DNA from 3 places in the Gemmata algarum genome. Region 2 is predicted to be linked to each of the others. Evidence: riboswitches for the same ligand, from Rfam matches in the RefSeq annotation. Region 2 holds a riboswitch; each other region holds the start of a gene.
What was found. A riboswitch is a leader RNA that binds a small molecule or an ion and turns the genes downstream of it on or off. The one in region 2 is predicted to bind cobalamin.
Positions count from the first base shown of each region.

Region 1: it holds a riboswitch for cobalamin, as region 2 does, so the genes downstream of both, R5W23_RS18930 (DUF6580 family putative transport protein) here and R5W23_RS32520 (type II secretion system protein) in region 2, are expected to answer to the same signal.
Region 3: it holds a riboswitch for cobalamin, as region 2 does, so the genes downstream of both, R5W23_RS16045 (ribonucleoside-diphosphate reductase subunit alpha) here and R5W23_RS32520 (type II secretion system protein) in region 2, are expected to answer to the same signal.

Region 1 is NZ_JAXBLV010000189.1:156,263-165,797, reverse strand. Features, by position in the region: gene R5W23_RS18960 (polyketide synthase dehydratase domain-containing protein) at 1-931, shown strand, start outside; gene R5W23_RS18955 (acyl carrier protein) at 931-1,203, shown strand; gene R5W23_RS18950 (alpha/beta fold hydrolase) at 1,877-2,743, shown strand; gene R5W23_RS18945 (ABC transporter permease) at 2,719-3,909, shown strand; gene R5W23_RS18940 (ABC transporter ATP-binding protein) at 3,902-4,624, shown strand; gene kdsB (3-deoxy-manno-octulosonate cytidylyltransferase) at 4,704-5,465, shown strand; cobalamin riboswitch at 5,498-5,689, shown strand; gene R5W23_RS18930 (DUF6580 family putative transport protein) at 5,808-6,350, shown strand; gene R5W23_RS18925 (cobalamin-binding protein) at 6,362-7,309, shown strand; gene R5W23_RS18920 (Dph6-related ATP pyrophosphatase) at 7,306-7,989, shown strand; gene R5W23_RS18915 (CTP synthase) at 8,180-9,535, shown strand, end outside.
Region 2 is NZ_JAXBLV010000193.1:2,286-11,820, forward strand. Features, by position in the region: gene R5W23_RS19975 (DUF1559 domain-containing protein) at 1-645, opposite strand, end outside; gene R5W23_RS19980 (SGNH/GDSL hydrolase family protein) at 834-1,463, opposite strand; gene R5W23_RS32520 (type II secretion system protein) at 1,544-2,335, opposite strand; cobalamin riboswitch at 2,627-2,831, opposite strand; gene R5W23_RS19990 (RidA family protein) at 2,898-3,365, opposite strand; gene R5W23_RS19995 (DUF1549 and DUF1553 domain-containing protein) at 3,490-5,634, shown strand; gene R5W23_RS20000 (HEAT repeat domain-containing protein) at 5,783-6,403, shown strand; gene R5W23_RS20005 (hypothetical protein) at 6,433-6,837, opposite strand; gene R5W23_RS20010 (HIT family protein) at 6,855-7,358, opposite strand; gene rpmF (50S ribosomal protein L32) at 7,537-7,734, shown strand; gene plsX (phosphate acyltransferase PlsX) at 7,738-8,745, shown strand; gene R5W23_RS20025 (hypothetical protein) at 8,794-9,240, shown strand; gene fabD (ACP S-malonyltransferase) at 9,456-9,535, shown strand, end outside.
Region 3 is NZ_JAXBLV010000180.1:66,608-76,142, forward strand. Features, by position in the region: cobalamin riboswitch at 994-1,203, shown strand; gene R5W23_RS16045 (ribonucleoside-diphosphate reductase subunit alpha) at 1,415-3,730, shown strand; gene R5W23_RS16050 (ribonucleotide-diphosphate reductase subunit beta) at 4,088-5,086, shown strand; gene R5W23_RS16055 (hypothetical protein) at 5,490-5,789, shown strand; gene R5W23_RS16060 (hypothetical protein) at 5,815-6,600, shown strand; gene R5W23_RS16065 (nuclear transport factor 2 family protein) at 6,745-7,089, shown strand; gene R5W23_RS16070 (hypothetical protein) at 7,248-7,730, shown strand; gene R5W23_RS16075 (hypothetical protein) at 7,842-8,102, shown strand; gene R5W23_RS16080 (hypothetical protein) at 8,214-8,573, shown strand; gene R5W23_RS16085 (hypothetical protein) at 8,697-9,002, shown strand; gene R5W23_RS16090 (DUF7919 family protein) at 9,139-9,535, shown strand, end outside.

The DNA.
Region 1 (9,535 bases), on a different contig from region 2:
GCCGTTCGAGGTGCAGAAGGTCGAGTACTTCGGCCCGACGCCGCAGGTCGGCGCGCACGTCCTGGTGCGCGGGCACAACGAGCAGGAGTCGGCCCGGCACTTCCGGCACGGCCTCGAAGTGTTCGACGAGACCGGGAACGTGTGGCTGCGGCTCACCGGCGCGGGCTACTGGCGGTTCTACCTGCCGTTCGGGCACGTCAACTTCTTCGGGCCGAAGGACGAGTACTACCTGAGCCGCGAGTGGGCGGAAGCCGCCACGGGGAATTCGGAATTCGGAATTCGGAATTCGGAACAGAAGACACAAGGCAATTCGACTCCGCACTCCGCATTTGCAAAGTGCTACTTCCTGGAACCGCCCGCGGACCTGAAGCAGCCGGTGCTGCGCGCCGCCGGGGCGCGCGTGACGATGACGCCGGCCGAACTGGCCGTGTTCGGCACCTGGTCGGGCACCGACGCCGAACTGAACGACTGGTTCTTCGGGCGGATGCTCGCGAAGGACGCGGTTCGCAGCGCGTGGTCGCAGAAGCACGGCGAGGCGATGTTCCCCGCCGACATGGAAACAGAAACCGCCGATGGGCGGATCGTGTGCCGACCGCGCGGCGCTGCCAAGAGCGAGGCGTTCCCGAACGTGGCAGTCGCTGTTGCGGACGGGAAGGTGGCGGCGTTCGCGGCGTTCGCCGAGCGGGTGGGAATCGCCCTTCAAACGGTTCCCAAGAACGCGACGCCGGAAGCCGACGCCGAGGCCCGAACGGCGGTCGCCTGTGGGGCCGTTGCCGACGCCCTGGGCGTTCCGCGCGAGGGCTGCACCCTACAATCACTCGACGCGAACACCGGCGCCGCGCGGGTGACCGCGGGCGGGGCCGCGGTCCGCGTTCAGACGGCCCGTAACAAAGACGCGGTCGTCGCGACCACCCTGTGCGAGCCGGCCTGATGCGAACCGCCGACGAAGTTCTCTCCGCGCTGAGCGACGTGGTGCGCCAGACGTTCCCCGACCGCGACTTTCCCGACGCGGTCGATGCGTCCACCCGCGCCTTCGGCGATCTGGGGCTGGCGTCCATCGACCTCGTCGTGCTGGCCGAGCGGCTGGACGCCCACTTCGGGCGCCGCTTGCCCTTCGGATCGTTCCTGAAGGGACTACGCGACCGGGCCGCGGACGACCTCGAACTCGGCGACCTCGTCGCCTTCCTGCAACAGCACGTCTGATACCGGGCGAAGAGGGAGCGGAGCAGGAAGGCAACCTACCCCCCGGCCCCCTCCCTGACCTGAAGGGAGGGGGCCGGGGGGGGAGCAGTGGTCTCGGAGCTGAAGGAACACGCGGGAGTAAAGGCAACCTACTCCCCGGCCCCCTCCCTGAAGGGAGGGGGTGGCGCCGAGAGGAGTGGTCCCGGCGCGGGCGGGGTGCGCGGGGCGCAGACCCACCCCCAGCCCCTCCCTGCAGGGAGGGGAGCAAAACACGGGCGAACGCCAAGCGTGGCACGCGCCTCTCGCTATGGGAACGTTCCTATCGGCGCCAACCCCCTCCCTTCCCGCCGGCTCACGGAAGCTCGGCTGACCGGGCCGGCGAACACGACGAGGGGCTGGGGGGGGTAGGTTGCCTTTACTCCCCCTCCCTTCAGGGAGGGGGTTGGGGGTGGGTCCGCTTCGCGCACCCCTCCCGCGCCGGGACCGCTCCTCTCGGCGCCACCCCCTCCCTTCCCGCCGGCCAACGGAAGCTCGGCTGACCGGGCCGGCGAGCACGACGAGGGGGCTGGGGGGGCAGGTTGCTTTTTGCAACCACGCACCAACCGCACGGCACCACTGGTTCTTTCAGAAGCCGTTGGAGCTTCCAGAAGTGCCGCAACAGACCGGATTGGTACCACACCGCACGTGAGCAGTCATGCCCGAAGTCGAAGTTAACGGCACGCGCCTCTTCTACCAGCAGGACGGCACCGGGCCGGACGTGGTGCTCGTTCACGCCGTCACCAGCAACCAGGCCGTGTGGGTGCTGAGCGGGTTGCCCGAGGCGCTTGCGACCGAGTACCGCGTCACCACCTACGACATGCGCGGTCACGGGGCCAGCGCCCGGCCCGCCACCGGGTACACGTCCGCGGTGATGGTCGAGGACTTCCGCCAGCTCCACGCTGCACTCGGGCTCAAGCCCGCTGTGTTGGTCGGGCACAGCTTCGGCGGGGTGGTGGCGATGCACGCCGCCGCCGTCGCGCCCGAGTGCGTCGCCGGCGTGATCCTCTCGGACTCGTTTTTCCCGGGGCTGAAGCACGTCGAACCGAACTTCGGGAAGATGAGCATCTGGGTCGATCTGCGCGAGCAGTTCGCCAAGGTGGGCGTCGAACTCGGCGAGACGGTGGACTTCTCCCGGCTGTTCCGTGAAACCGCCGCCCTGAGTTCCGCGAAGTTGAAGGAGCTGGAAGACATCTTCGGTCCGTTCGGGCGCGGGTGGCTGCGTCAGCTCCCGAAGCTCGCGGAAACGACGTGCGGCGAAGAGGTGCTGACCGAGGCCGGGCTGACCGCCGACGTGCTGGCCGGCATCCGTAGACCGGTGGTCGCTCTGTACGACGAATTCTCCCCCTTCCTTGCAACGTCGCGTTGGCTAGAACAACATCTTTCGGGGTGTACGGCCGAGATCATTCCGGCCGCCAAGCACCTCGCGATGTTCGATAACACCGCTGGCTTCACCGATGCTGTTCGGCGGCACCTGAAGCGACTCACCCCACCAGAACGATGTACTTCGCCGCCTTTATCCTGAAGAACCTCACGCGGCGCCCGGTCCGCACCGCGCTCACGGTGCTCGGGTTGGCGGTCGCGGTCGGTAGCATGATCGCGCTGCTGGCGGTCAGCTACAACGTCGAGCGGTCCGTCGAGTCGGCGTTCGATGTCCGCCGGGTCGATCTGGTGGTCATGCAGAAGGGCAAGCCGTTCGGTTTGGACAGCGAGTTCAGCGAGCGACTCGTCGCGGCCACCCGGGCCATGCCCGAGGTGGAGCGCGTGTCCGAAGGGCTGGTGGGTAACGCTAACGTGTACCGCGACAGCGGCACGGTGGACAACGACATCATCCTGGTCCAGGGCTGGAAGCCGGACAACTTCGGCTACGAGGACATGGAGCTGATCGAGGGCCGATTGCTCCAACCCGGCGATCAGCACAAGGTGATTATCGGCCGCATCCTGGCCGGTAACCTGCGGGACAAGGGGAACGTCGGGCACAACGTTGGTCAGAAGTTACGGTTCGTCGGCGACCCGGACAACCCTTATGAAATCGTCGGCATCTTTAAAAGCCGGGTCGTGTTCGAAGAGGGCGGGGCCGTCGTCCCATTCGACGACGGACAAACGTTACACACCAAACCCGGAAAGGTGACCGGGTTCTCCGTGCGCGTCAAAAAGGGCGGCCCCGATTCGACCGCGGAAGTGGAAGCGGTCCGGCAGCAGATCGAGGCGCTTCGCGACGCGAAGGACCCGACCGTTCGGCTCGTCGCCAACCCGCCGGACAAGTACGTCGAGCAGGTGTCGCAACTCCAGCTCATCCGCGCGATCACTTGGCTCGTGTCGGCGATCGCGTTCGCGGTGGGCACGATCACCATGATGAACACGATGGCGATGTCGGTGCTGGAACGCACGCACGAGATCGGCATCCTGAGGGCGGTCGGTTGGCCTCGGTTCCGGGTCATCCGCATGATCCTGGGCGAGGCCGCCATGATCGCGCTGGGGGCAACGCTCATGGGCGTGGTCATTGCGTTTGTTGGGATGCAGTCGCTGACTCTTTCGCCCAAGGTGAACGGGTTCATTGAGCCGGACTTGTCCCTGGTGGTGATTCTGAAGGGGGCGGCGATCACCCTCCTGATCGGGTTAATCGGCGGCGCGTACCCCGCGTACCGGGCGGCCCGGCTCCTGCCGACGGAGGCGCTGCGCCATGACTGACCGCCCCGCCGACTACCTGCTCTTCGGCGAGCAACTCGCGAAAACGTACCCCGATGGCGACGTGCGCGCGCTGAACGGCGTCACGCTGGGCGTGCGCGCCGGGCAGCACGTGGCGATCACCGGCCCGTCCGGGTGCGGCAAATCGACGCTCCTGAACCTGCTCGGCGTGCTCGACACGCCCGACGCGGGGGAGGTGTACTACCGCGGCGAGCCGCTCTCGAAGGACCACAACCTGAACCACTTCCGCGCCCGGCAGATCGGGTTCGTGTTCCAGTCGTTCTTCCTGATCCCGACGCTGACGGCGAAGGAGAACGTGCAGGTGCCGATGTTCGAGGGGCCGGCCCTTTCCGCCCGGGCGCGGGCGAAGAAGGCCGAGGAACTGCTCGAACTGGTCGGGATGCTCAAGCGGGCGAACCACCTGCCGGTTCAGCTCTCGGTGGGCGAGCGGCAGCGGGTGGCGCTGGCCCGGTCCCTGGCGAACGACCCCGCGATACTGCTGGCCGACGAGCCCACCGGTAACCTCGACTCCGACAACGCCGTCAAGGTGCTCGACCTGTTCGCGTCGCTCCAGAAGGCGCGCAACCTCGCGCTCCTGGTGGTCACCCATAGCGACGAAGTGGCCCAGCGCGCCGACCGCGTGATCCGCATGAAAGACGGGCGCGTGGTGAGCGACTCCGCGAACGGCCGCGCCGCGCCGGCCGGCGGGCCGGGCTGACGGTTGGCGCGGTTCGCCTTGTCCGCTGGCGGTTGTGGGTTTAATCTCCGGGCGCTCGACGGACCCGGAGGTGAGCCCGATGCGCGTCGCGATTGTGATTCCGGCCCGGTTCGCGTCCTCGCGACTGCCCGGCAAGCCCCTGCTGAGGGACACCGGCAAGTACCTGATCCAGCACGTTTACGAGCGGGCGTGCGAGACGAAGTGCGCCGACACGGTGGTCGTGGCGACCGACCACGAAGACATCCGCGCCGCGGTGGCCAGTTTCGGCGGGCGGGTCGCGATGACCCGCGCCGACCACCCGTCCGGCACCGACCGCGTGGCCGAGGTCGCCGCGACCCTCACGGCGGACGTGGTCATTAACGTGCAGGGGGACGAACCCCAACTGGAACCGGACGCGATCGACCTGTTGGCCGACCTGATGCGTGACGGGTCCGACATGGCCACCCTGGCGGTGCCCATTCCGGACCTCGAAGCGTATCGCAACCCCAACGTGGTGAAGGTGGTGTGCGACGACCGCGGGCGGGCGCTGTACTTCTCGCGCTCGCCGATCCCGGCGGTGCGGGACGACGAGCCGGATTTCGCCGCGCGCCCGGCCCGGTTCCTCCAACACCTGGGCGTGTACGCGTACCGCCGCGAGTTCCTGCCGCGGATCGCCGCGACGCCGGCGCACCCGCTGGAACAGTCGGAGAAGCTGGAGCAGCTCCGCGTGCTCGGCACCGGTGGTACGATCAGCGTCGGGGTGGTGGCGCACGCGCACCGCGGGGTCGATACCCCCGCGGACTACGCCGCGTTCGTGCGGTGGTACCGCTCGGCGGATAGCGGCGTTCGTCGCGCGGCGTGACCGCGTGGCCGATCCGTCGGCGGGCGCATAAGTCAGATTCGTCTCGACAGGTTCGCGCCCGTGGGCGGCGCGACGAAAAGGGAAGCCGGTGCGATTCCGGCGCAGGGCCGCTGCTGTGTTCGGCCAGGGTTCGGGCACCCGCCACTGTGATTCGTCACGGGAAGGCCGCCCGCCGCCCGCTACGAGCCGTAAGCCAGAAGACCTGCCTGTCGTTCACCCGTTCGGTGCCTCGGAACCAGGCGACCGGCCGACAGGCGCTCCGTGCGCGTGCGCACCCGTTTGTCCGCTTTTGCCCCTCCGCAGGCACCCGGTTCGCCCGTCCCGGCGAACAAGGAGCCGTGCGTGTTCACCGACTACCAGTCCCGTTTGCCGCGCGTTCTTCTGCTGCTGTCGCTGGTTGCGGCCGCGGCTCTTGTGCGCCAGCTCTCGCACCCGCAGAACTTCACGCCGGTCGGGGCGCTGGCGATCTTCGCCGGGGCGTGCTTCGCCGACCGGCGGCTTGCGGTTCTGGTTCCGCTCGCCGCTTTGGTTCCCGGCGACCTCGCTGCCGGGATGCACGTGCTCGTGCCGGCCGTGTACGGGAGCCTCGCGCTGAACGTGTTACTGGCGCGCCGGCTGCGGAAGGGCCGGACGGCGGCCTCGACCGCGGCGGTCACGCTCCTCGGGGCGGTCCAGTTCTTCGTCACCACCAACTTCGCCACCTGGCTGGTTTTCTACCCGCACACGCTCGGCGAACTGGTGTCGTGCTACGTCGCCGCGGTTCCGTACTTCCGCAACACCCTGCTCGGGGACGCGACGTTCGTGGCGCTGCTTTTTGGCGCGCTGGCCCTGGCCGAGCGCGCGCTCCCGGCCGTCCGCGAGCCCGTGCCCGCGGCGGCCAACTGACGGAGGCGGTCGTGCGAATCGTGTCCCTGCTCCCCAGCGCCACCGAGATCGTTTGCGAACTCGGGCTCGGTGATGCGCTCGTGGGGGTGACTCATGAGTGCGACTACCCGGCGTTCGTGACCGCGCTTCCCAAAGTGACCCGCACGCTGATCCCGCACGATGCCACCAGCCGTGAGATCGACGCCCTGGTGCGCGAGCGTCTGCAAACGCAACGGGCGCTCTACACACTTGACCTGCCGACGCTGGAGCGCTTGAAGCCGGACCTGATTGTGACCCAGGCGCTGTGCGACGTGTGCGCGGTGGCCGAAGCCGAGGTGACCGCGGCGGCCTGTACGCTGCCCGGCCGGCCGCGGGTCGTGAACCTCGAACCGACCTCGTTGGGGGACGTGTTCGACACGTTGCACTTGGTCGCCGACGCGGCGGGCGTGCCCGCACGGGCGGACCTCGCCGTGGCCGCGCTGCGTGAACGGATCGGGGCGGTCGCTAAGCGTTCGGAACAGGTGACCGCTCGCCCCCGGGTGGTCGTGCTGGAGTGGCTCGACCCGCCGTTCAGTTGCGGGCACTGGACCCCGGAACTGGTTCGACTGGCCGGGGGCGACGAGGTGCTCGGCGTGTCCGGGGGGCCGTCGCGCACGCTCGCCTGGGCGGACGTGGTCGCGGCGCGGCCGGACGTGCTGCTGGTTGCGTGCTGTGGCTTCTCGCTGGAGCGGACGCTCGTCGATCTTCCGGCGTTCCGGGACTGCCCGGGGTGGGAGGCGCTTCCGGCGGTTCGTTCCGGGCGGGTGTACGTCACCGACGGTAATGCGTACTTCAGTCGGCCCGGGCCGCGCCTCGTGGACAGCGCCGAGATCGTCGCTCACGCGCTTCATCCCGCCCTTCACCCGCTCCCCGCGGGGTTGCCTGCCGCCCGCCGGCTGACGCGCGAAGAGATCGAGAACGTTCGGCCGGTGAGCGTATGAGGCCGAAGGTCCTGTTGTCGTGGAGTTCGGGCAAGGACTCCGCCTGGGCGCTGCACGTTCTGCGACAGCGCGGTGAGGTAGAGGTTGTTGGGCTGGTGACCACCCTGAACGAGGCGTTCGGGCGGGTGGCGATGCACGGCGTTCGGGCCGAACTGGTCCGCGCGCAGGCCGAGGCCGCCGGGCTACCGCTGTGGACGGTCCCGTTGCCGTGGCCGTGCTCGAATGATCAGTACGAGAGCCGGATGCGCGGGCTCGTGGAACGTGCGAGAGCCGCGGGCGTCAGCGGGCTCGCGTTCGGTGACCTGTTCCTGGCCGATGTCCGCGCCTACCGCGAGCGGCAGTTGGCCGGGTCCGGGATCGAGCCGCTGTTCCCACTGTGGGGGGCTCCGGCGGACACGCCCGCGCTGGCGCGGGAGATGATCGGCGCAGGGCTCCGGGCCACGCTGGCGTGCGTCGATCCGAAGCAACTCGCCCCGCAGTTCGTCGGTCGGGAGTTCGACACGCGGCTTTTGGCCGAACTGCCGCCGGGCGCCGACCCGTGCGGGGAGAACGGCGAGTTCCACACCTTCTGCCACGCCGGCCCGGTGTTCGATCGGCCGATCCCGGTGCGGGTCGGCGACACGATCGAACGGGACGGGTTCTGCTTCGCGGACCTGCTGCCGGGCGCCGCACCCGAGTGAACCGCCGCGTTTGCAGATGTTGCGGGTGGCGCGTTCCGGGCGCCGCCGTTCACTTTTCGGAACAACGATTCGCACCGGAAACGCGGGGGCTCGGTTCGCGCGCCGGCGGGGGCGTCCCGCTGATTGTTCCGGTTCCGGCGGGCGATATACTGATAGTTTGGTACCGTCGCACCCCAGGGACCGTTGCTCGATGACCAAACACATCTTCGTGACCGGTGGCGTGGTCAGCTCGCTCGGGAAGGGCTTAACGTCGGCTTCGATCGGCCTCTTGTTGGAGAAGCGCGGGCTGCGGGTGCGGCTCCAGAAACTCGACCCCTATCTGAACGTGGACCCCGGAACGATGTCGCCGTACCAGCACGGCGAGGTGTACGTGCTCGACGACGGCACCGAGACCGACCTCGACCTGGGGCACTACGAGCGGTTCACCCACGCCACCCTGAATAAAGACTGTAACTACACGACCGGCAAGATCTACCTCTCGGTGATCGAAAAGGAGCGCCGCGGCGACTACAAGGGCAAAACGGTTCAGGTGATCCCGCACGTCACGGACGAGATCAAGTCCTGCATCCGGAAGATGGTCGCGCCGGACGTTGACGTGGTCATCACGGAGATCGGCGGGACCGTCGGCGACATCGAGGGCATGCCCTACTTCGAGGCGATCCGGCAGTTCGCGCTGGATGTCGGCAAGCACAACTGCCTGTTCGTCCACCTCACGCTCGTCCCGTACCTGAAGGCCGCGGGCGAACTGAAGACCAAGCCGACGCAGCGCAGCGTCCGCGACCTGCGCGAGATCGGCATCCAGCCCGACATCCTGATCTGCCGCACCGAGCGCGACATTCCGAAGGACGAGTGCGAGAAGATCGCGCTGTTCTGTAACGTCGAGCGCAACGCGGTGATTGAGGAGAAGGACAAGGAGTTCAGCATCTACGAGGTGCCGCTGAGCCTCGCCGACAACAAGCTCGACGCGCTGGTGGTGGAGAAGCTCGCGCTGACCCAGGCGAAGCCGCTGGACATGAGCGCCTGGCGCGCGATGCTCGACCGGATGCGCGCGCCGGCGCACGAGGTCACCATCGGGTTCGTGGGCAAGTACGTGAAGCACCGCGACGCGTACAAGAGCGTGTACGAGTCGATCGACCACGCCGGCATTGCCAACAACGCGAAGGTGCGGGTGATCCGGATCGAGTCCGACAAGCTCGCCGAAGAGGGCGCGGCCCAGGCGCTCGCGGGCGTGGACGGGCTGCTCGTCCCCGGCGGGTTCGACAAGCGCGGGATCGAGGGCAAGATCGACGCCATCCGGTTCGCTCGCGAAACCGGGCTGCCGTTCTTCGGCATTTGCCTCGGGTTGCAGTGCGCGACGATCGAGTTCGCGCGGAACGTGGCGGGCCTGGAAGGGGCCAACAGCACCGAGTTCGATAAGGCGTCGCCGCACCCCGTGGTGTGCCTGCTGGAGGAGCAGGTGAACGTCACGAACCTGGGCGGGACGCAGCGCCTGGGCGCGTATCCCTGCCACCTGGTGCCCGGCACGAAGGCGCGTGCCGCCTACGGC
Region 2 (9,535 bases):
GTTCAGCCCGCGCCCCGGGCGCCCCTCGAAACTCGCCGACGACACACTGGACCGGGCGGGCCAGATGGCCCCGCTGGTGATGACCGAGTCCCGCTCGCCCACCAGGATGGTGTTGCTGGACCCGTCGCTGATGGTCTGGATCGTCAGGTTGGTGGGGTTGTTGTTGGCGTCCGGCCCGGTCACCTCGCGGTTCACCGCGTAGTTGGAGCGGGCGTAGGACTGGTACCCCGGGTGGGTGTCGTCACTGGCCGGATCGGAGGAGCAGCGGAAGACCGCCAGCTTGCTCTGGGTGAGCGAGTTGACCGCCGGCGCGCCGGGGGTGACGAGGTCCGGGGCCAGCGACTTGTACATGTTGTCCTGCTCGAGCATCGGCAGGATCAGCACGCCCCAGGCCCACCCCGGGCTCGGCTTGGTCGCGGTCGTCGTGACCCACCCGGTGGGGAGCTTGTTGAACGTGTCGTTGTAGTTGTGGAACGCCAGCCCCATTTGTTTGAGGTTGTTCTGGCACTTCATGCGGGACGCGGCCTCGCGCACCTTCTGCACGGCCGGTAACAGCAGCCCGATCAGGATGGCGATGATGGCGATGACGACCAACAGCTCGATCAGCGTGAACGCACGCCGCGAGCGCGAAACGGGAGAGAACATACGAAACCTTCAAAACAAGACGTGATAGTGTGCGCCGGTTGGTCCGGCTGTTTGGTGTGAAGCACACCAGATCGAATCTAGAACAATAAACCGAAAGAGTGGCTCTCCCGAGACAGGCCCGCCCGTGTGCTCTGCGCGATTCACGCCCGTGTGTAACCCGCGCAGAACGTACCGCTTGCTCCGGTCGGTCACACCCACACCACCGTTCGCGCCACGCCGAAGTCGTGTCCCGCAATCATTCGACAAATGGCGTCCGCAATCTTCGCCCCGCCCACCACCGACGGCTCGATGGGCGACACCGGCGCGTAGTCGCCGGCGTGGTCGCAGACCACCCGCAAATCGACGAGCGGCAGCCCCGCCCCGACGGCGGCCCGCGCGATGGTGTCGTTGAACCCCGCCAGCGCGGCCCGCTCCGCGGCGCCGATCACAGGAATCGCGTCGTAGATGGTGCAAACGGCCGTCGGCTTCTTGAGCGCGAGGACGCTCTGCAACATCCGCTGATAGGCGGTGCGGAACTCGGCCAGCGCCTCCGCGAGGGTGGCGAGCGCGTCGCCCACGGTCACGGCCGGCTCGCGCAGGAGCCCCGCGGCCAGGAGCGCGTCGTTCCCGCCGATGCTCAGCACCAGATGGCTGGCGTCGGCGGGCACACGCGGCAGTTGCAACGCGATGCTCTCAACGGTGGCCCCGTCCACGGCGACCAGCGTGCCCTTCCAACCTGCGGGCAGCACGCGGCGCACCTGCTCGATCACCGGCGACCGGTCTGGAACATAGAGGGCGTTGTCGAAGATCGAATCGCCCAGCAGAACGACGTGGCTCATCGCGGCAGCCCCATTGGGAATAAAAAGAGCCGCGCACGCGGCGCGGCTCCTTCCAACGACAGGGGCGCCTGCCGGCGGGTTCAGTCCGTGGTGTAGCGCCCGTCCGCCGCGTGTGGCAGGAAGCCGAGTTGAATGGACTTGAAGGTGGTCTTCGCCGTGTCCCAGGTGGTTTGGGAGAAGGGCGCTACCGACGGCTCCGGCGTCATCGGGCCGCGCAGCTCCACGTGCCCGTCCACGAACGACACCATCGACTGGCCGTTCCACCAGAACGGCGAGAACGCCGCGCCGTAGGCGCTCGTCGCCTGGTTCGTGATGAGCGGCGAGCCGAACATGCACGACCCCTGTTCCGTCAGGCTCCCGCTCGAGTTGAGCAGCAGCACCTCCGCGAACATGTACGTCTGCGAGGTGGCGGGGATGGTGGAAATGGTCCGCCCCTTCACCGGCACTTTGACGGTGTACGACTGCGGGCTGGCCGGGTTCGAGATCAGGTTCCGGTTGTAGGCGTACCCCCCCGTTGAACCGAGGAACACGGGGGCGATGCTCGACCGCAGCGCGTCGAACTTCGGGGACACGTTGATGGTGTTGTTGCCCTCGTAGTACGGGCTGAGAATCCCCTGGGTCGGGTCCACCGAGACGACCGCGTAGCTGGGCGGGGCCGAGGTCGCGTACCCGAACAGGTACTTGGCCTGAAGGTAGTCGGCGGTCTGAAGCTCGTAGGCGTGGGGGAGCGTACCGTGGGCGGACTCGAAGTTCATCGCGGCGAGGGTGAGCTGCCGCATGTTGTTCTGGCCCTTGGTTCGCGCCGCCGCTTCGCGCACCTTCTGGACGGCCGGTAGCAGCAGCCCGATGAGAATGGCGATGATCGCGATCACGACCAACAGCTCAATGAGCGTGAACGCGGCCGGTTGGTGCCGGCGAGCGGGGGGCGTGAGCCCCCCGAGGGGGGTGAGAGGAGTGGGATGTAAAGAAAGACGAGGGAGACTTAAAGAAAGACGAGTGGAACGTAAAGAAAACGGACGCGAACGGCGCACAGGTCAGCTCCTTCTCGCCGGGTCGGGCGAGAGCGGTTCGGGCGGACCGGGAGCGCAAAAACGGGCCAGCCGGCTGCGCGCGCAGCACGAAGAAGCAGTCGCCCGTCCGCCGGCCCGGTCCGGGGCCTCGAACAGTGGAATCGCTGACGGGCAGGTCTTCTGGCTAACGGCTCTTAGCGAGCCTCGCGCGGCCTTCCCGCGGTCACCCGCAGTGGCTCAAGTTGCGCGAAGCTCTGGCCGAACACAGCAGCGGCCCTGCGCCGGAATCGCACCGGCTTCCCTCTTCGTCCGCGCCGCCCGATGGGGGCGGCACGGAACCCGTCCAGCGTTCTCCAAGATATCGCCCCCCGTTCCACCGTCAACGCGTGGGGGCCGAATGCGCCCGGCGCCCGGCGGTCGTGGGTCACTTTCGGAGTTGGAAAATCGCCTCCACTTCGACGCTCGTGCCGAGCGGCAACTGACCCATCCCGAGGGCGGTGCGGGCGTGCCGCCCGGCCTCCGGCCCGAACACCTCCTTCAGCAAGTTGGTGGCGCCGTTGATGACCAGGTGACAGTCGGTGAAGTCGGGGTCGGCGTTCACGTAGCCGGTGACGCGCACCACCCGCTCGATGCGGTCCAGCGAGCCGAGTTTGAGCACGACGGCGCGGAGAATGTTGGCCGCGCACAGTGCCGCGGCCCGGGTCGCCTCCTCCACCGACACCTGCGACGGCACCTTGCCCTTGCTGGTCAGCACCCCGGCGTCGTAGGGCACCTGGCCCGACGCGTAGACCGTATCGCCGAGTACCGAGAGCAGGTCGATGACCGCGCCCTCCTTCGGGCCGCGGTCAAGTGGGAACCCGGCGGCTTCGAGCTTCTGTTCGCGTTCGCCCATTGAGGACCTCAGGATCGGGTGTGATCGTGCCGGGCTGTTGTACGTCGCCAGTTTCCGATTTCTTCTCGCGCGGCACTGAAGTAAGATCGTGGGCAGGTACTCGTGCCCACCCGAGGGATCGGAAATGCGGTCGCTGCCCCGTTTTTCCGCCGCTGCTCTTCTGCTAATCGTCGCCGCGCCCGTCCCCGCCGCCGAGCCCGGCGCGGAGTGGGCGTACAAGCCGTTCAAGCGGCCGGCGGTGCCGGACGCCCCCGCACAGAAGACGGCGGCCCGGAACGATATCGATCGGTTCCTGCTCGCGAAACTCGCCGAACACAAGCTGACGTTCGCGCCGGAAGCGGACCGCCGCGTGCTGATCCGCCGCGCGTACTTCGACCTCATCGGCCTGCCGCCGGCCCCGGAAGAGGTCGAAGCGTTCGCGCGCGACCACTCCCCCGACGCCTACGAAAAGCTAGTCGATCGGCTGATGGCCTCGCCGCAGTACGGCGAGCGCCAAGCGCTGTTCTGGCTCGACGTGGTTCGGTTCGCGGAAACCGACGGCTTCAACGCCGACGCGCCGCGCCCGAACGCGTGGCGGTACCGCGACTACGTCATCAAGAGCTTCAACGCCGACAAACCCTTCGACCGCTTCGTGAAGGAGCAGCTCGCCGGGGACGAGTTGTACCCCGACGACCCGGACGCCCTCGTCGCCACGGGGTTCCTGCGGCACTACCCGGAGGAGTACAACGCGGTCAACCTGGAGCAGCGCCGCTACGAGGTCCTGACCGACATCACCGACACGACCTCGGGCACGTTCCTCGCGCTCACGTCGGGCTGCGCCCGCTGCCACGACCACAAGTACGACCCCATCACGCAGAAGGACTACTTCCGGCTCCAGGCGTTCTTCGCCGGCATGTGGCCGACCGAGGCGGTGCTGCTGACACCCGGCGCGCGGGCCGAGTACCAGAAGAAGCTCGCCGCGTGGGAGGCGAAAACGGCCGAGATCCGGGCCGCGATCGAGGCGATCGAGGGTCCATACCAACAGAAGGCGAGCGCGAAGCAGCGGACCCGGTTCCCCGACGAGTACGCGAGCCTGCTCGACATCCCGTTCGAGAGCCGCACCCCCATTCAGAAGCAGCTCGGGCAACTGATCGACAAGCAGGTCAACGTCCGCGGGGACGTGTCCAAGAGCCTCAAGCCCGCCGAGAAAGAGCGGGTGGCCGCGCTCAAGGCGCAGCTCGCACAGTGGGCGAACGAGAAGCCCCCGGAACCGCCGCGGGCAATGGCGATGACGGACCTCCCGACGCCTCCCCCGACGAACCTCTACAAGCGCGGGAACTGGCAGAAGCCCGGCGCGAAGCTGGACCCGGGGTTCATCGCCACCATCGACGACCGCGACGCCGACCCCCAGCCGACGAACGGCTCCGTCGGGCGCCGCGCCGCGCTCGCCGGCTGGGTCGCGTCGCGCGAGAACCCGCTCACCGCGCGGGTGATCGTGAACCGCCTATGGCAGCAGCGGTTCGGGTACGGGATCGTGCGCACGTCGAGCGACTTCGGCGTGACCGGCGACCGCCCGACGCACCCCGAGTTGCTGAACTGGCTCGCGGACGAACTGGTTGCGAAGAACTGGTCACTGAAGCACGTTCACAAACTGATGGTGCTGTCGGCGGCGTTCCGCCAGGGGGCCAGGGGAGAAGAAGCGGGCGCGACGGCCGACCCCGACAACAAGCTCCTGTGGCAGTACCCGCGGCGCCGGCTCGACGGGGAGGCGCTGCGGGACGCGATGCTGGCGGTGTCGGGCCAGTTGAATCTGAAGGCCGGCGGCCCCGGGGTGTTCCCGGAGTTGCCCGCCGAGTTGCAGAAGTCCTCCGCCGGGCGGTGGACGCCGACCGCAGATGCGTCGGAGCGCAACCGCCGGAGCGTGTACGTCTTTGTGAAGCGGAACCTGCGCTACCCGCTGTTCACGCTGTTCGACGCGCCCGACCGTAACGAAACCTGTGCGCGCCGGTTCGTGACCACGACCGCCCCGCAATCGCTGGCGATGCTGAACGACGCGCTGGTGATCGGGTTCGGGAAGCAACTGGCCGCCCGCGTGACGAAAGAGGCGGGCGCGGACCGCGAGAAGTTCGTGGGCCGGGCGTTTCTGGTCGCGGTGAACCGCCCCCCGACGAGCGAAGAGCAAGCGGCGATGGCGGGCTACCTCGCCCGGCACAAGGGGAGCGACGAAGAAGCCCGCGCCGACCTGTGCCACGCGCTGCTGAACCTGAACGAGTTCGTTTACGTGGATTGAGCGGCCCCAAGTTTGGCACGAGCGCAACAACAACCGGCGGCGCCCACGATCGATCCCATGCCAGACACTTACTGCCATCGACACGCCCTGCCAAACCGGCCGGTTGTGTTTCGACACAACCGTTGATCGTTCGCCGTGAGGGCTCTTGATGTTGGACGGCCTTGACGCCGTGGGCTGGTCGTCGCTGACGCACGCCTACGGAGAAGCGACCGACGTACCGGAGTTGCTCCGCGCGCTCGCGTCGCCCGACCCGCAGGAGCGCGAAGAGGCGTCCGACGAACTGCTCGGTAACATTTGGCACCAGGGCACCGTGTACCCGGCGTCAGCCGCTGCCGTCCCGTTCCTGTACGAGCTGTTGACCGCGCCCGAGGTCCAAGACAAATCCGCGATCGCTCTCCTCTTGGCCTGCGTTGCGACCGGTGCCGGCTATCTGGAGGTCCACGCCGCCGGCCCGGTCGATGAGCCGGTCTGGCGCGACATTCTGAGCAAGCAGGGCAAGACCCTGGAACGTGAGTTGGAGCGGGAAGCGGCCGAGGTCGGCAACGTTCGCCGAGCCGCATCGGTCGGGCTGCGGCACCTGCTGCCGTACCTCAACGACCCCGACGAAGAAGTTCGACAAGTCGTCGCGACCGCGCTCGGCCGCTACCCCGAGCACGCCGGCTGGGCGCAACCCGCGATCGAGGCGGCGCTGGCTTCGGAGCGGGACGAGGACGTGCGGGCGGCCTTGATCCAAAGCCAGTCGCACCGGCCGGGCGCGGCACACGATTGATGCGCGCTGCGAAACCTGAACGAGTTCGTTTACGCGGATTGAGCGCCGCTTTCCGTGTCGTACCCGGGAGCGTGAATGCTTGCGGCCTGGAAGTGGTAGCCTTGGTGATCGTCCGGGTTGTCGTCGTTCACGTAGCCCCGCCAGAGTGCGAAGTTGAGCGCCGGGAACAGGTATTGGTGCCGGCCCGGCGGGTAGTCGGCCGGGTTCAACCCTTCGAGCCGCACGATTTCGGCAACGACCTCCGTGGCCGGGTCCTCGAACACGTCAACGTCGCGGTACGTTGCGCACACCCGCCTGCTCACCTGGATGAACGCCACCACCGGCGGAGCGCCCCGGCAATCGGTTTGCATTCCCGACTCGCGAAGCCACTCGGCTTCCTCCTGCGACATCCCCAGGCGCACCCTTCCGATGCGGACGTGCGGTACGATTTCCATGCTACCCCCGGCGCAACTCACACCTTCGCCAGCTCTTCCGCGAGGAGATCGTACAGTGCGTCCAGCGATTGCGAAATGACGCGCGTGTCGCCCGTCACGGCCATGAAGTTCTGGTCGCCGTTCCACCGCGGGACGACGTGCCAGTGCAGGTGCCCCGGCACGCCCGCCCCGGCGGGGCGCCCCAGGTTCAACCCGACGTTAAACCCGTCGGCGTTCATCCGCTTCTCGATGATGCCCATGAACCGGCGCATCACGAGCTGTAAGTCGAGCAACTCTTCGGGGGTGAGTTCGTCGAACCGGCCCTTGTGCGCCAGCGGGCAGACGAGCAGGTGCCCGTTGTTGTACGGGAACCGGTTCAGCACCACGACGGACCGTTCCGTGCGGTGAACGACCAGGTTCGCCCGGTCGTCGGCACCGGTCCCGGTCGCGGCGCGGCAGAGGAAGCACGCGGGGCCGCCGTCGGGAGCCTGTTTGGGTCCGGTGATGTACGACAGCCGCCACGGCGCCCACAAGTGATCCATGCGCTCCCCCGCGAGAACCCGCGCGCCACCTGTCCCGTGTGAGGCGGCGGCACTAACCTCATCCTACGGAGCCGTTCGGGCGGTGCGTTTCTTGCGTGTTACGCTGGACTGTCGTTGTACGCGGTCCTAACATAGCCGTTCTTGATTAGGAACCAGACTACGACCGCGAGATAGCGTCATGGCAGTACCCAAGAGGCGGACCTCCCGCTCCCGTAAAGGCACGCGGCGCAGTCACCACGCCGTTGTGCCCGTCCAAATTCAATACTGCGCCCGGTGCAACGAGCCGGTGATGCCGCACCGCGTGTGCTCGAACTGCGGGTTCTATCAGGGCCGCGACGCCCTGCCCGTGGAAGAAGACGACAAGCAAGGGAAGTAAACCATGCGGATCGCCCTCGACGCGATGGGCGGCGATCACGGCCCGGCCCCGAACGTGGGCGGCGCCGCTCTGGCGCTCGCCTCGAACCCCGACCTCACCGTCGTTCTGGTGGGCGACCAAGGGCAGCTCGACCCGCTGCTCGCGGCCTCCCCATTGCCGGCGGGCCGGTTCGAGGTCGTTCACGCCGCGCAAGTGGTCGAGATGAAGGAGAAGCCCGCGGAGGCGCTGCGCCGCAAGCCGGACGCCAGCGTGTTCCGCGCCTGGAAGCTCCTCGCCGAAGGCAACGTGGACGGGCTGGTGTCGGCCGGCAACACCGGGGCGGTCGTCGCCGGCGGGGTGCTGTCGCGCCGGTTCCTGCCCGGGGTCCACAAGCCTGGGATCGCCACCGTGATGCCGACGGCCAAGGGCCGCTGCGTCATCATGGACGTCGGCGCCAACGTGTTCCCGAAGCCGCGCCACCTGCTCCAATACGGGGCGATGGGGAGCGTCTTCGCGCAGCACGTGCTGGGCATCGGGACCCCTTCCCTCGGCCTGATGAACGTGGGCGAGGAAGAGGGCAAAGGCCACGAACTCGTCCAGAAGACCTACGAGCTGTTCCGCAACAGCCCGCTGAGCCAGCGGTTCGTCGGGAACATCGAGGGCCGCGACATCCACCGCGGCGCGGTCGATGTGGTGGTGACCGACGGGTTCACCGGCAACGTCGTGCTGAAGCTCAGCGAGGGCGTGCTGGAGTTCGTCGTCGGGCTCATCAGCCACGAGGTCATCGGCACGCTGTCCGCCGAGCGCGACCAGGCGGCAATGGCGCTGAAGGCGCTGCTGGCGAAGTACCACTACAGCGCGGTCGGCGGCGCCCCGCTGCTGGGGGTCGAGGGCGTGTGCATCATCTGCCACGGCTCGTCCAAGGACAAGGCCATCGCGAGCGCCCTGGGCGTCGCGGCGCTCAACGTCCGGGTGAAGCTGAACGAGAAGATCGTCGCCGAACTCGCCGCGCTGCCCAAGGGCGACGAGTGAGATCTCGGGGCGGAGCGCGGTTGTGGTACACTGAATGCCGGAGCGGTGATGGGCCGGTTGCGAGTCCAACACTGCGTGGTGAACATGACCACGCGGCAGTACGGCCCGAACCCGACCTCGGATCTGCTCGGCATCGACTACTTCCACACCGTGCCGGCCGACACCGAGTTTCCGCGCACGCTCGCCAAGCTCGAGTTGTTCGTGCGGTTCTTCGGAACCGACGGTGTTTCCGGGCGCGTGCGGGTCACCGTTTCATACCTCTGGCCGGACGGCACAGATCGGGAACTCGTCTACCGGCGGTTGTTCGATGTGGCGGTTCATGACGTGACCGGACCGGTGGTGCTCGATCGCGGGTTCAAACTGATCAACGTCCTCGTGCCCGGAGAGGGCACGTACGCGGTGCGGGTGACGCGGCGAGTTCGCCGGCCGTGGGAAGCGAACTCCGGGTGGCGCGTGCTCGCCGCCGATTACATCCAAATCGCGAGGGCCGCATGAGCCACAGGAAGCGGGTCGTTCCGCCGCCCGGGCTGGTGACGCACGTCCTCGGCGGGGTCGTCGAGGGCGAAAACGAACTGACCGTCGGGCGCCCGGTTCCGCCGCCGGTCGGGCTCACCCCCGCCGGGCCACCGCCCGGGTCCGCCGCGAGTGCGGGCGGGCCTCCTGCCGCGGCTGGTACGGCGCCCGCGGCCCAAACCTTACCGTCGATTTCTATGCCACGCACGGCCTTTCTGTTTCCCGGTCAAGGCGCGCAAAAGGTCGGCATGGCCGGCGCGCTGTGCCAGTCCCTCCC
Region 3 (9,535 bases), on a different contig from region 2:
GAGGTGGTACGCCACGCGCCCGAACCGCCGCGCCGGGACCGGTTCCGTCATCCAACTGCTCCTGCGGGACGCCGCGCCCGACACCGGGGGACCTTCCGGCCGATGGCACCGGCCACCTCGGTCACCCCGCGCCGCCGGGGGGGGGCGCCGTAAGTCCTGCCGGGCGCTGCCCGGTTCACACCGGTCATAGTGGTCACCGCTGTTCCTGTTTTCATCGATCGAACATCTTCTCGCCGGTGTAACGTCGGCGGGCGCTCGTTACACGCGCGGGGGCGGCCCAGTGTTACGGGGGGGAAGACGGGTGTGGCCGGGTGACCGCGCGTGACCGGGGAGACCGACCCCACGGCCCTCTCGCCGTGCTCGCCGGCCCGGTCCGCAGAGCTTCCGTGGGCCGGCGGGAAGGGAGGGGGTGGCGCCGGGAGGCGTGGTCCCGGGGCGACATGCGCACGCGGGGCGAAAACTCACCCCCCGACCCCCTCCCTGAAGGGAGGGGGAGCTAAAGCCACCGCGCACCCGAAGCGGAATCGGTGTGCCGATGCCTTCCTCCCCTCCCTTCAGGGAGGGGCTGGGGGTGGGTCGCCTTTGGCCTTGAGTGTGGCCCGCTCGCTCCGCGAGCGGTTGCGAGTTCGTGAGGGGGCATTGCGTACCGGTCAAGTGATACGCGGAGCACCGCTCGCGGAGCGAGCGGACCACACTCAAGGCAGAGCCCGCGTGCTCTGCACGCCCCGGGATCACTCCTCCCCGCGCCACCCCCTCCCTTCCCGCCGGCCCACGGAAGCTCTGCGGACCGGGCCGGCGAGCACGGCGAGGGGGCCGGGGGGTAGGTTGCCTTCGGGGCCGGGGACATTTTCACAGGCCGAACGCCTAACCCCCGTTACAGCGCCGCAACCGGTTCCGGCCCGCGTAACGCGCACGGCTTGCCTGCCTTGCACCCGCGGCGCCGCGTTTGCCACGGCCCGCGGATTTGGTTGCGGCCGGCAGCGCGGAACGCCGATGATGGTGCCTGTCGTCGGTTCGGCCGCGCCTCGCGCGGCTGACTAAAAGGGAACCCGGTGGAAATCCGGGACTGCCCCACGCAGCGGTAACGGGAACGACCGCCGTCACACGCACTGGCCCAGGTGGGCCGGGAAGCGACGGCCAGTAGGTGTGCGGTTCGCCGCACCGGCCCGAAGTCCGAAGACCTGCCGCCGACCCGCGCCGCGCACACCCTGCGCCGCGCGGACACACCCGTGCCTTCGAGGGGAAGGCGGCGGGCGGCCGGCATCCGTGCGCTCGCGCACGTACCCATCCGCCTGTGCTCTTTCCCCGCGCGCACCGCGTTCACCGGGAGAGAGCCGTGACCACCCCCGCCATCGACCTCACAATCACTCCCCCGCCCGCGGGGCGCCCGCGGCTCCCCGATTCGCCGTCGCTCATGCAGGTCCGCAAGCGGAGCGGCGCGCTCGAAGACGTTAACGTGAACAAGATCGTCCGCGCGGTGCAGCGGTGCAGCGGCGGGCTCCCCGGCGTGGACCCGATGCGGGTCGCGGTGAAGACCATCGGCGGGCTGTACGACGGGGCCACCACCGCCGAACTCGACCGGCTCTCGATCCAGACCGCCGCCGGACTCATTTCGGAAGAGCCGGAATACTCGCGGCTCGCGGCACGGCTGCTCGCGACCTACGTCGATAAGGAAGTCGCCAACCAGGACGTTCATTCGTTCTCGCAGTCGATCGCGGCCGGGTACCGGCACGGGCTGGTCGCCGAAGGTACGATGGCGTTCGTCGCCGCCAACGCCCGCAAGCTCAACGCCGCCGCCGCCGAGCCCGCGCCGGACCTGTTCGAGTACTTCGGGCTGCGCACCGTGTACGACCGGTACCTGCTCCGGCACCCCGACACGCGCCACGTCATCGAAACGCCGGCGTTCTTCTTCCTGCGGGTGGCCTGCGGGCTGGCCGAGTCCGCCGCGGACGCGATCGAACTCTACCGGCTGATGTCCGCGCACCGTTACCTGCCCAGCACCCCGACGCTGTTCAACTCCGGCACCGCACGTCCGCAGATGTCCTCGTGCTACCTGCTCGATTCTCCCGCCGATGCCCTCGAAGCCATTTACGACCGATATGCCGACGTTGCGAAGTTGTCGAAGTTTGCCGGCGGGATCGGGCTGGCGTACCACCGCATCCGCTCGCGCGGGTCGCTGATCCGCGGCACCAACGGGCACAGCAACGGCATCGTCCCGTGGCTCAAGACGCTCGACTCGTCGGTGGCGGCGGTGAACCAGGGCGGGAAGCGCAAGGGCGCGTGCTGCGTGTACCTGGAGACGTGGCACGCGGACGTGGAAGAGTTCCTGGAGCTGCGCGACAACACCGGCGACCCGGCCCGGCGCACGTACAACCTGAACCTCGCCAACTGGGTGCCGGACCTGTTCATGCGGCGCGTCGAGGCGGGCGAGCCGTGGTCGCTGTTCGACCCGAAAGCCGTCCCGCACCTGACCGACCTGTTCGGCGCCGCCTTCGACGCGGCCTACACCGAGGCCGAGGCGAAGGGGCTGGCCGTGAAGTCGGTGCCGGCCCGCGACCTGTACGCGCGGATGATGAAGACGCTGGCCGAGACCGGCAACGGGTGGATGACCTTCAAGGACGCCTGCAACCGCGCGTGCAACCAGACCGCCGAGCCGGGCGCCGTCGTCCACAGTTCCAACCTGTGTACCGAGATCGTCGAGGTGACATCGGCCGGTGAGACCGCGGTGTGCAATCTCGGTTCGGTGAACCTGGCCCGGCACGTCACGCGCGACGGGTTCGACTTCGCGGCGCTGGCCGAGACGGTCCGCACGGCGGTGCGGTTCCTTGATCGCGTCGTGGACGTGAACTTCTACCCCACCCCGGAGGCCGCGGCGTCGAACGCCCGGTGGCGGCCGGTCGGGCTCGGGGTGATGGGGCTTCAGGACGTGTTCTTCAAACTGAAGCTGCCGTTCGACGCCCCCGCCGCGCGCGAGCTGTCCCGGCGCATTCAGGAAGAGATTTACTACCACGCGCTGGCGACCTCCTGCGAGTTGGCGGCGGCGCGGGGGCCGCACCCGTCGTTCGCAAGCACCCGCGCCGCGACCGGTGTACTTCAATTCGACCTGTGGGGCGTGGAGCCGACCGACCCGGCCCGCTGGGCGGCGCTGCGGGAGCGGGTGCGCACGACCGGGCTCCGCAACTCGCTGCTGGTCGCGATCGCGCCGACGGCCACCATCGCGTCGATCGTGGGCGCCTACGAGTGCGTGGAGCCGCAGGTGTCGAACCTGTTCAAGCGGGAGACGCTGTCCGGCGAGTTCCTTCAGGTGAACCGTTACCTTGTAGACGACCTCAAGGCGCTCGGGCTGTGGACGGACGCGGTCCGAACGAAGATCAAGCTCGCCGACGGCTCGGTGCAGGCGCTCGCGGAACTGCCCGCGGGGCTGCGCGCGGTGTACCGGACGGCGTGGGAGGTGCCGCAGCGGGGGCTCATCGACATGGCCGCCGAGCGCGGGCCGTTCATTGATCAGAGCCAGTCGCTGAACCTGTTCTTGGAGAGCCCGACCATCGGCAAGATGTCGTCGATGTACATGCACGCGTGGAAGAAGGGGCTCAAGACCACGTACTACTTGCGCTCGCGGCCGGCGACCGCCATCGCGAAGACGACCGTGACGCCGACCGCCGCGCCGGCCGACACGTCGGCGGTCGCCTGCTCGCTCGAAAACCCCGGCGCGTGCGAGGCGTGCCAGTGAGAGGCAGGCGATAGTCTCAAGTCAGCAAGCCGAAAGTCATAAGAACGCGTGGCGGAATGAGCCCCGCTCGTGGTAGCGCCGCCGGCCCGAGGCGAGACGGTGGCACCGAAGCTCGATGGAGAAGTCAAGCGATTTTTGACAGGATCAACAGGATAGACAGGATTCAGAATTCATCTGCCTCTATCCGGTAGATCCTGTTAATCCTGTCAAAAATTGTCTTCGTAAGTGCGAGGGTGCATAGGTGCGAAACGCAGCCGCGGCCATCCGCCCCCTTTGTCCCTGTTCGAGAGTCTCGGTCAACGCAACCACACCCGGGGCGCGAATCCCCGGTTCACCGACGGCACGGAGGCCGTTTTTATGCTCCTCGATCCCGGCATGAGTCTGACCCTGCGCCCGATGCGATACCCGCCGTTCTTCGAGATGTACAAGGACGCGATCAAGAACACCTGGACCGTGGACGAGGTGGACTTCTCCACCGATCTCGCGGACTTGCGGGCGCGGGTGACGCCTGCCGAGCGGCACCTGATTCACCGGCTGGTGGCGTTCTTCGCCACCGGGGATTCGATCGTCGGCAACAACCTGGTGCTGAACCTGTACAAGCACGTGAACGCGCCGGAGGCGCGGATGTACCTGTCGCGACAGCTCTACGAGGAGGCGCTGCACGTCCAGTTCTACCTCACGCTGCTCGACAACTACCTGCCGGACATGGCCGCACGCGAGGCCGCTTTTGCCGCGGTGGACAACATCCCGTCCATCAAGCTGAAGGCCGACTTCTGCTTCAAGTGGATCGACTCCATTGAGGGGTTGGACCGGCTGGAAACTCGGGCGCACCGCCGCGCGTTCCTGCTGAATTTGGTGTGCTTCGCGGCGTGCATTGAGGGGCTGTTCTTCTTCGCGGCGTTCGCTTACGTCTACTTCCTGCGCTCGAAGGGGCTGTTGCACGGGCTGGCGACCGGCACCAACTGGGTGTTCCGGGACGAGAGCGCGCACATGGCGTTCGCGTTCCGGGTGATCGACACCGTGCGGCGCGAGGAACCCGACCTGTTCGACGCGGAACTGGAAGCGCAGATCGTCGCGATGCTGGGCGAGGCGGTGGAGTGCGAGACCGCATTCGCCCGCGACGTGCTGGGCCAGGGGGTCGCGGGCTTGTCGCTGGCGGACCTGCGCAGCTACCTGGAGTACGTGGCGGACCGGCGGCTGGAGTCGCTCGGCATCGCCCCGGTGTTCGGGGCTAAGAATCCGTTCGGCTTCATGGACCTGCAAGACGTGCAGGAGCTGACCAACTTCTTCGAACGCCGGGTGTCCGCCTACCAGCTCGGCGTAACCGGCGCCGTGGCGTTCGAGGAAGAGTTCTGATATTAAGGCGGCGCGTGTGATACGCATGGATGAGGTCCGTCTGGCCGCCACGGCCCTCGATCCCCGATGATTCTGCCCTATGTGTATCTCGTGCCGCCGTGCTATAATAACTGACTGCGACAATTGCCAACGTTGCTACTACTTCCGCTTGTAATATTTGCTGCTAGCCGGTGAACCGCCGTTGATGGTCGATCGCGCGAGATGGGTGTGACGCGAAGGAGGCGAGTTCGGGGCAGCATGCAAGGAATCTTCACGCGGCCTTCGCGCTATGCGCAGTTGCCCAGGCAGCCTCTTGCGGCTCGTCCCCAAGACTGGTAAGAACTTACAGACTCTTACCAGTCTTGAGGACGCGGGGCCGGTGCTTCGCACACTAAACACTGGTTCGGCACAAGAGGGCGCTGCGATGATTCCGTGCGTCCAATGCAATGGCCCGCTCGTTAGCGCCGTCCAGCACGGCAGCTTCCTGCTGCGGTGCCCGGCGTGCGGGGCCAACTACAACTGCACCTCGTGGTGCGCCATCGGGCCGACCATCAACCATCGGGTCGCCGTGTTCCGCGAGGGCGAGGAGGCCACCGGGCCGGTGTTGGTCGGCATCGGGGCCGAGGTGTGGCAGCGGGTGCAGGACCTTGCGTCCGACGGCAGCTTCCTCCACCTGCGAGCGGCAGAGGCCGAACCCGGCGCTGCACCTGACACCGCCGGCTGATTCGGGACGCACCGCATCCTGCATCATGGCGGTGCAGGTGAGCTATTTTGTTCGGCAACCCGAGGACGGCGGCAGTGTGGGGCACATGAATCCAGAAGAGTTGATCATCGCTGAGTTGACTGGACGGCCGGTGCCGGTGATTCCCGGTCAGCGGTTCGTCTTCGTCGATTACACCGACGTCTCCGAGGGCGAATGGCCCGTTGAGGTGCGTGGTGAAGGCCCGACACCGTTCCTCGCTCTCAAACGAGCGATGCAGCGCGACTTAGCTTCTGGGGGCATTCGAGGCTGGGGCGATGATCCCACCCAGTGGCCGTTCTTCGACACGCTGCCCGAAGAGGTTCGTAACAGCGGCGACCGCGATCTGATCTTGTTCCTCATTAGCGTGTCCGAAGGCTACATGGCCAGACACGGCTGGTTCTCATTCACAAACAAATCGGTCTACCTCGACGAACACATGGAGGCCTGTCTGCCATGCGCTCGGTGCGTCTGCGCTTGGGACGCCGAGCCACCGCTCCAAGAAGCGGCCTTCGGGCTGTACTCCTTCGAGCCGGTCGCGTTCTCTCCCAATTGGCGCACCGAAGCGGTTCTGGCGCTCGCACGGCACATGTGCGATTCGGAAGATTTCAACGCCTTATCGATTCTGGCTGATGCGCTTCAGGACGCGGGTTGCGAGGATGAACGGGTTCTGAATCACTGCCGCGATTCGCGGCCGACGCACGACTGTGGCCGTTGTTGGGTCGTGGACTTGGTACTCGGTAGGGGATTCGTATCAGAAGCCGAACCCAGCGCTGCACCTGACGCCACCCGCTGATCTGTGACGTGCCGCTGACTGGATGATGGCGGTGCAGGTGAGCTTCATTGTTCGGCGAGCGGCCCCTGCGAGATGTCCTGGCTGCCGTCGATAGCGCCTTCAGATGGGGGGGACGAGGTGTTGGCTTCCGACTACGAGCAATTGATGCAGAGTAACCTCGCCGCCGTGTTCAGCGAAGCGGCCCCTTCGGCCAGGATGCAGGCCATTGAGGCCCTGTACTCAGCCGCCCCCACGCTCTACGAGCCCGGCGGGGTAGTGCAGGGGCGCCAAGCGATTTCCGACACGGTCGGGAGGCTACTCGCGAGCCTCCCGACCGGCTTCGCGTTTACAGTGGCCGGGCCGACCGTGGGACACCACGATATGTGCTGCGTTCGGTGGCGTGGCGGTCCGCGGGACGGCTCGGCGTTGATCACCGGGAGCGATGTTGCCCAGATCGAGGATGGCAAAATCAGGGCGCTGTACGTGTTCATCGACCCCGCGCCGCACTGAGGTCGCGGCCGGTGGCCCGGCGAGACGCACCCCGGATGTCGAGCGTGAAGGCGCCGAACCCGGCCTGCACTTGACACCGCCATGCGATCTGTGGCGCACCGCTCATCGTGTGATGGCGGTGCAGGTGAGTTCATCGTTCGGCAAGAGAGGGCATTCCGATGAGCAAGCGTTTGGGGTGGGTGGGCCTCGCGGCTTTGTCCGTCGCCGCCGGCTACGGCGTGTACGACACCATGCAGTCTTTCTACCCGCTGCGGAGCAGCCAAGAGGCCCTCCCAGGGTGGTCTGTGGCTGATCGTGTGGCGGCCGGGGTTGGAGTGACGGCCCTGTTCGGTTGCATCTCGCTCGGGCTGGCCCGTCTCGTCCGATCCCAACCGCAGGCCGAACGGGGTCTGGTTGTCGCGGCTTGGGCCGGGTGGGTGGTGGCCGGCACGGTGTTCGCGCTCGGCTATTCGGGGGTGGAAGCCGTCCGGACCATGAACGACTCGGGCACGCGAACCTTCACGAGCTGGATCGTCGGGCGTGGTCTCGTGGCCGGATTGGTCTGGTCGGGTGTTGTTCTCGCTGGCGTGTTCGCTTGGCGGCATCGGCGCGGAACGCCCCGGACGCCGAACCAGTCGCTGCAGCCGACCGGGGCCGCATGACGGTTTCCTGATCGTCATAGCCGTTTCAGCGGCCCCGGTTGCTGGGCGGGGTCGTTCGACCGCACGAGATTGCTGGTGGCGACACGCGAGCCGGAATCCGAAGTATCTGTGATGCGCGAGTTCGCATCGCTGCTCGCCATGTTGTCGCTGATCGCGCTCCTTGCGGCGGTGTGCGTGGTGGCTCCTGCAGTGGTTGCCGTTCTCGTCAACCCGTGGGCCGGATTACCGGTTGCGGTCGGCTCGTTCTGGGTGTGGGGTCGGTTCGGGCCGCCACCAATGCCCGGCTTCCTGTCCGTTATCTTGTGCCTGTGGGGGCACGCGGCGATTCTCGGCTCGCTCGTGGCGTGTGTGCTTCTGGCCGTGCGCCGCTGAGGCGCCGAACCCGGCGCTGCGCCTGACACCGCCGGCAGATTCGGGACGCACCGCTCATCCGGTGATGGCGGTGCGGGTGAGTTCATCGTTCGGCGAGGGAGAAGTGGCGGGATGCTCGATGTGTCGTCCGTACACTCGTTAGATGCATGCGTGGCGTTCGCCCTCCAGTTCCGCCGGCATCTGGCCGATGGCGACCTGACCGCCGCCGAGGCGATGGTCGATGTCAACGCCACCGACGGGCCGTTCGCTGAGGCGTTCCCGGCGCCGGGTCTGGGCGGGTTCAGCTACGCCCACCCAGATCGGACGCCGGACGGGGCGCTGTACGTGTGGTGGAACGATGGGCTGAAGTTGGACTTCGACGTGCCGTTCGCGGAGGCTGAGTACGCCGGCCGGGCACTGTCGGTCCGGTTCGAACTGCGGCAGGTCGGCGACCGGCTGGAGGTGCGGTTGACCGGCGCGGTCCCGAACTGAGCCCGCCGCAAAGGCGAGCCGAACCCGGGGCGGCACCCGACACCGCCCGCGGATTCAGACGCATCGCTCATCCGGTGACGGCGGTGCAGGTGAGTTCATCGTTCGGCGGCGGAGGGTACACGGATGACGGAAGCGTCTGGTTGGCGGCACCAGCCCGTGACCGCCCACCCGGTGTCGCGGCTCCGGTGCCCGGAGTGCAACTGGCTCCAACTCGTCGCCACCGCGGGCGGGCCACCGGTGACCGAGTGTCCGTGGTGCTGGTGGTCCGGGGTGGAAGCCGAGCCGGGCGGGGCGTTCGCCGCCCTCACCTGCCCGGCTCACGGGCCGGTGCTGGTCGTCATCCCGGAGGCCGGGAACGAGGGCGGCGGCATCAGCCCCGACGACTTCGCCGACCTGTGCTGCCCGCACTGCCGCCAGCCGGCGGGGTGAGCCGCAGACGCCGACCCAGACCGGCGTGGCATGTAAGCTTTTCCAGATTCACAGCTCACACAGCCCCGCCGGCAGGTGCGTTCATCGTTCGGCCACCAGAAGGCCACTTGCCGTGCCGAACTGCGAGGTTGTCGCCGTGTTCTACCCAGATCTTGGGACGACGTGCCAAGTGGATCGAGGCGACCACGTTCGCGCGGTCGGGTGGCTCCACCCGGACCACTCGTTCCCCACCGGCTCCGTGTCACCGGGGTTCTCGGCCGCCCTTCGCGCGCACGCCTACGACTCCTGGCAGCCGGTACTGGTGATGGGGCCGCACTTCTGTGAGTTCTGCTCGCACCCCGCTCCTGGGGCCGGCCGCGCCGGCGGTGCGCGGAACTTCTGGATCCCGTCCACGTCGGTGGTGTACGTCGCGCCGGAGTTGATCGCCCATTACGTCGAGGACCATCAGTACCAGCCGCCCGAAGAGTTCGTCGCCGCGGTTCTGGCCTGTCCGCCGCAGAAGTCGGATGCGTTCCTGGAGATGCTCAGGCCGT